Regions from separate parts of the Sporosarcina sp. AD_1 genome, predicted to be linked through region 1. Evidence: riboswitches for the same ligand, from Rfam matches in the RefSeq annotation. Region 1 holds a riboswitch; the other holds the start of a gene.

Region 1 (3,248 bases):
TGCTGAATACAGAACCCCGGTACAAACGCCAGAACCAAGATCCAGATACCGGTAAAAACAAAACAGTCAGTAGGAGGAACTGCATGACAACGCCATTAACCATAGAAGAGATACCACACGAATTGATTTACATAACAGGGGCCATTCACGACATCCGGTTTCCGAAGCAAGGACATACTTCTGATGTAGGGATTGTGGATGGAGAGAAAGGTCCATATATTATAAAGCGGGCAAAAGAGGAGCTGTTTCGATCTTGGCTCGTGCGGGAGGAGTATGTGCTGCGAAACTTAATGGGTTCGGGGTTGCCTGTGCCTATAGTCTTTGGGAGCACGACGACACCGGACGGGCAATGGCTCGTACTAGAAGTGTTGGAGGGAGAACCGATCCGCTCAGCGCTCTCGCGGGAGACGGATGAAGTGCAGCGCAGTTCCTTGTTGTTTCAGTTCGGCCAGCTGCTCGCCCGTTTGCATTCAGCTCCATGTCCGCGGGGGCTTAAAGAAGAAGGGGACTGGTTGGACCGGCAGCTTGAAACGGCTCAGTACAACGTGCAGCATTATCAAGTCGATGGCACGGCTGAGTTGCTGGAACGGTTAAAGATATCCAAGCCAAAAGCGGTGAAACAGACATTAATTCACGGCGATTGTACTGTTGACAATGTACTTGGTGCAAACGGTAAAGTGACCGGCTTGATCGATTGGAGTGGAGGGGGATTCGGCGATCCCCGGTATGATGTGGCTCTCGCGATCCGGCCGAAACCAGGGATGTTTGAGAAGGCAGAGGACCGGGAGTTTTTCTTTGAGGGGTATGGGTCTCACATCAGCAAGGAAGAGTATTTTTACTTCGCGGATGGGTTGTACGATTTTTTCTAATTAAGGCCATAAGAAAGCCAGGCCCTCACTCGCGCCTGGCTTGTCCGTTTTATTCGAATTTCTCAGGATAGATTGCTTTTGCTAGCAGCTCAACTGCTTCTCCGATGCGTGGTCCTGGTCTTGACATCATATCGCTGTCCAATTGGATGACACGGTCTTCTTTTACCGCCTGTAATGTATCCCAGCCTTCACGGCTTTTGATTTCGCTGACAGGGTCCGGACTATACGACGTAGTCGTGACAATGACGTCAGGTTGTTTGGTAAGAATATCTTCTAAATGATGTATTCCGCTTCTGGTGCCAATGAAAAAAACCACCCAGGGAGATGGGTGGCGACAAACAGATCTATAGCAACAAGTGCCTACTAATCCAATATGTCGTATCTTCCCTTTTTTCCGAAGGAGCAAAATACACATTGAAAAAGCGGGTATCCTGACTTGTGCTTCATTCCCGGTGAGAGCCTTCCCATTCTTTACGAACAGTGGCATATTCTCACTTCGTCCACACTTACAGTTGCGGAAACAGTTCCGGATTTTAACCGGATTCCCCATTCACATAGGTTTCTATGACTCTTTCAATTATTTATTCAACTAGACGATTGTATCATTCAAATTGAAGGCATGGAACAGTGCCATGATTCGGCAGCCGGGAGGAAGGGTATACTTTGGGCGAAATGTGGAAATGGAGAGGGTGGCAACATGCGCAAAAGCTGGTCCATCTATATATCGGATTTAAAAAATTTGAGCCGCAACTGGGTCGCTGCGGTCATTATCGGGGGACTGATCATTCTCCCTTCTTTGTATGCGTGGCTGAATATATATGCTTCGTGGGATCCGTATGCGAACACGGACCGGTTACCGGTAGCAGTTGTCAATGAAGACAAAGGGGCAACCATTCGGGATGAACCGATCGATGTGGGCGGACAGCTTGTCGACACCCTGAAGCATAATCGGGATATGGACTGGAACTTCACAACCCGTGAGCAGGCAATGGAGGGTATTGAATACGGTGATTATTTTGCGGTTTTGATCATACCGGAAGATTTTTCGGAGCGTCTTGGAACGGTTATTTCTGGTGAGCCTGAAAAATCCCAAATTGATTATTACGTGAACGAGAAATTGAACTCCATTGCCCCGAAGATTACAGAAAAAGGGGCCAGTGTCATTGTGGAGAAGGTGAGCAGCCAGTTCATTGCCACTGTAAATGAAGTCATTTTTGACCTGTTCAATCAACTCGGAGTTGAAATTCAAAAAGACTTGCCGGACATTGAGCGTTTTGAAAATTATATTTTTGATATAGAGCAGAAGTTGCCTGCCATTCATGAAACGCTGGTCGGCACACGGAATGATGCAAAGTCGGCACGACAGTTGATTCGCCAGGCGGAAAACAAAATGCCGGCCGCAAAGCAGACAGTTTCGGAAGGGCTGGGCACCATTGACCGGACGCTCGGTTTTTTAAATCAAGCAGAAGCCAGACTAAACGAAATGGCGCCGACCATCCAACAAGATTTAAAAACAGCATCCCGAATATCGAAAGAAACAAATGATTTTCTGACGAAAGTCGGGAATGTCCAAATCGATTTCACAGAATTGGACCAAGCAAAAGAACGAGTGGATACCCGAATGACAAATGCCATTGGAAAAGTGGATGCCATTCAGGCAGATCTAGTATGGCTCCGTGATATGGCGGCTGGATCAAAACCAACTGAGGAAGGGGAGAGCGTCCCGGCAAATCCAGAACGCGATAAACGATTGCAGGATGCTATTGACCGGACAGGGGAAATCAAAGCCCTCATGACAGAAGCGCAAACGAATGCACGCGCATTGAATGGGCTTGTGGAAAGCAAGGAGCAACAAATGAAACAAACGCTTGCTGACCTTCAAGATATCTCAGGCCGTGTTTCCGTTCGCCTCGATCAGTTTATTGCCGAATATGAGCAGACAATCGAACCGACCGTGCGAAGCGAAGTGAAACGGGCGAAAGCCACATTGCAGCAAGGACGGTCCATGCTCGTTGAAATTCAAACGACCATTCCGGAGGTGGAACTCGTCCTATCCAGCACCTCTACTCATCTGGAGGACGGACAGGGCATGCTCGACCAAGTGATGGCGGAATATCCTTATGTCTCGGAAAAGGTGAAAAGCTTAGCGAATAGGATCAGGGAAGTAAAAGGCGAAACGGATATTAATGAAATCATTCAGCTACTGCAAAATGACCCACAGGCAGAACGGAGCTTTTTCGAAGAGCCCATCGTGTTGAATGAGAATAAATTGTTCCCCATCAAGAACTACGGCACTGGGATGACGCCGTTTTATACGGTGCTGTCCATCTGGGTCGGCTGCCTATTATTGATTTCCCTCTTATCGACGGACGCGGAAAA
Region 2 (3,248 bases), on a different contig from region 1:
CTGGGTCCTCGTCTTGCGCACTTCAGGGGTCTGCGGGAAGCTGCCGATCGTTGTCGTTGGCAGAAGGGCAGTGAGAAAGCGGCTTGTTGTGCAATCCGGCGCTCTGCGTAAGGAAGATTACGGCTGCTGTCTCCATTGCCAAGCGCTCTTATTTCCGAATCCAAATCCGCCCGGTTCCGCTCGGGTAAAGCAGCGAGACGTTTACATGCGGCGGCACTTTCTTCAATATCGTCGCGTACGGATGCACGTGATTAATTGATGCCTTTAGTGATTATCTGGATTTCGGACAGTTTCTCGTCAGCAAAGGCGAGTGCTCCCTGAAGTGCCTCTTCTAGCTGTGTTTCGGATTTTAGTGAGACAGGCACATGCTGCAAGTTGCAGGAAGGCTGGATGCAAAGTTTATCAGCTGATACGAAGCGCAGCAGCTCATCTGCTATATCCAATTTCGCTCCAAGATCTGCCCGCCAAATATTGCGTCCGTCAATGAGGCCGGCTCCGAAATATTTATCTGCCGGAAAGCCAAACGTCCGCAAGTTCTTCAAGTTTGCCTCTCCGCCATGCACAAAATCGAGCCCAATGCCATCTACAGGAAGGGCGGTTGTCTCCTCATACCACTCGACTGCATCGAAATACGTTTGCAGCATGATTTTTACTTCCGGAACGGCTTTCTTTAGCTGGGAATAAATCTCCTTCACTGTCTTCATTTCATCGCGAGTAATGCTGGTAGATAAAATCGGTTCTTCAATTTGCACCCAATGCACGCCTTCTGCCGCAAGTTCCTTAACAATTTGCTCGTACAGCGGAAGCAACTGAAGAAGAAATGCGGGAATCTCGTGATCTTCATAACCCTTTGATAGTTTTAAAAATGTATAGGGGCCAATCAAGACAGGCTTGCCATCAATTCCGAGAACTTCCTTAGCTTCTCTGTATGCGGTTAGGGGCTTATTTTCCGTCAAGGTGAGTTTCCGGTGCCCATATTCCGGCACGATATAGTGATAGTTTGTATCGAACCATTTCGTCATTTCAGAGGCGACCGCTTCTTTATTTCCTCTGGCCATCGAGAAATAGGTTGTAAGCGATACCTGGCCGCCTCGCCAGTTGTATCGATCAGGAACCATGCCGAACATAACGGCGGTATCGAGCACGCGGTCATAGAAAGTGAAATCTCCAACGGGAATGACGTCAATGCCTGCCTCTTTTTGCTTTTGAAGGAAGGAAAGCCGCAGTTCCTTCATCGTTTGTACCAGTTCCTCCTCTTGAATCTTTTCGTTCCAGAACGCTTCAAGCGCGCGCTTCCATTCCCGGTTTTCACCGATATAGGGATATCCGATTGTGCTGCTGATTGTTGTCATGTAGTCCACCCTTTCTTATTTGATTGCATAAAAAAATACATTTCCAACGGGGAGTCAGAAATGTACGGTATTTTGAAAGGCATGCTCAAAAAAGCACGCACTTCGCCTGCGCGTATCCATCTAACACCTCCCTATCGACCGTAGGTTTACAGCGTTGTTGAACTAGGCTGGTATCTGGCTTCAGCACAAAGGCTGTCACAGTGGCGGGACCGCGCCGGATTCGATTGCTCACCGGCTTCCCATTTAAGATCTGAGACTTCTCAGATCACCTATTCCGTCTGCTATTCGATTTGATTAAAGGTAGCATGTCCAAATTTTTCTGTCAACCATTCTATCGAAATAGTTTTACAACTACGTTATGATGAAAGAAGGGAAGGGGGAAGGAAAATGGGGGGAATTCAAGGAGTCTTTATTGATCGGGACGGCACGATAGGGGGAACCGGACATTTTATTCATCCAAGAGATTTTACACTGTATCCCTTCAGTCGTGAGGCATTTGCCTTGTTGAAAAAACATCATATTAAGATGTTTGCTTGCACAAACCAGCATCGGATTAGCAAGGGCCAAGCCTCCACGCAGGAGTTTCTAGAGGAGTTCCAGTCGTATGGGTTTGATGATGCATTTATTTGTCCGCACAGTCCAGAAGACGGATGTCAATGCCATAAACCGAACCCGGGCCTATTGTGGGAAGCATCAAGGAAACACGGTATCGACCTATCGAATACGGCTTTTATTGGTGATGTTGGAGCGACGGACATGCTGGCAGCTCACGCAGTCGGTGCGAAGAAGATTCTCGTGTTAACTGGATGGGGGATAAGTTCTTGCACCGACTACAAGCATAAGTGGGCGGACATCGAGCCTGATTACATTGCTGAAAACCTGCTCGATGCAGTGAAATGGATTATTCAATATAACTGCGAAAAAACTGCGCTTGGGTTATGAAGTTCAGGCGCAGTTGACTTTTGTTTTATAATTTCTTGCATTTAATAATTAACGTTGTCGGCAGCTTTGTTGCTTTCTCATATGAGTACCAGCGATTTTCATGCTTTTCGCGATCTTCCTCTGTGAGAGCCACGTCCTCGATGACCCTCTCAATTTGAAAACCGTGGTCGGCGAGCGTATTGATATATGTACTTACTTTCAATTGCTGCATGATAGCGGGTGCGTGCCACGCTTCGTGATCATACGGACCTTCCTCGTGATACGACTTATCCAAGTGGAGGCCGCCATCCATTAGTCTCGCACGGCTATGCAGCGGATGCTCCCAGCTGAAAATGAAAGTCCCGCCTGTTTTCAAATATCGATGGACATTTTGGATGGTTGCCTGAAGATCTGTCGTCCAGCCGAGTGCAAAAATCGAGTAAACGATATCAAAATAATGGCTCGGCAAACCAGGATCTTTCTCCATTGGCGACTCGAATAATTGTACGGGTGTTGTCACATCGGTCAGCACATTTCTAGCTGTCTCGATCTGTGTATGGGATAAATCAACTCCCCATAACTCGGCGGCACCTCGTTCATTCATATAAAGCAGTGAATGGCCGCTTCCGCAGCCGATATCCAGCACTTTACATCCTGCCACATCCCCAAGTAGCTGCAAGTCTTCTTCGCTCGGCGCAAGCGGCCCATAGTCCGGAAGCGGATTGCGCCCATAAAAGCGATGTGCCACTTCATCCCAACTCATTTTGTTTACCTTCAATGTTTCTAAAACCATCAACTTAACCCCCTCGCTTCATACGAATATATATTCGATGTTTTTTACGGGATTCCTCTATTTTCGTTTATCATTATAAACACTTAATTTTTCTATCGTGTCGAAAATGGTAGTATAGGTTGCTTTAATGGTTTCTTCCGTTCGTATGTCATTGTAGAGTCCGAATTCATACGTTCTCAGAT

What was found. Region 1 has a riboswitch for cobalamin ahead of ACSW3C_RS07710 (ABC transporter substrate-binding protein). Riboswitches for the same ligand answer to the same signal wherever they lie in the genome.
Region 2: another riboswitch for cobalamin. It lies ahead of metE (5-methyltetrahydropteroyltriglutamate--homocysteine S-methyltransferase); the one in region 1 lies ahead of ACSW3C_RS07710 (ABC transporter substrate-binding protein).

The regions. Positions count from the first base shown of each region.
Region 1 is NZ_JBPVIR010000003.1:295,359-298,606, reverse strand. Features, by position in the region: gene ACSW3C_RS07715 (phosphotransferase family protein) at 84-869, shown strand; gene ACSW3C_RS07710 (ABC transporter substrate-binding protein) at 919-1,185, opposite strand; cobalamin riboswitch at 1,274-1,457, opposite strand; gene ACSW3C_RS07705 (YhgE/Pip domain-containing protein) at 1,567-3,248, shown strand, end outside.
Region 2 is NZ_JBPVIR010000007.1:193,908-197,155, forward strand. Features, by position in the region: partial or broken gene metE (5-methyltetrahydropteroyltriglutamate--homocysteine S-methyltransferase) at 1-1,352, opposite strand, end outside; cobalamin riboswitch at 1,501-1,640, opposite strand; gene ACSW3C_RS15160 (HAD-IIIA family hydrolase) at 1,740-2,294, shown strand; gene ACSW3C_RS15165 (class I SAM-dependent methyltransferase) at 2,320-3,066, opposite strand; gene ACSW3C_RS15170 (hypothetical protein) at 3,124-3,248, opposite strand, start outside.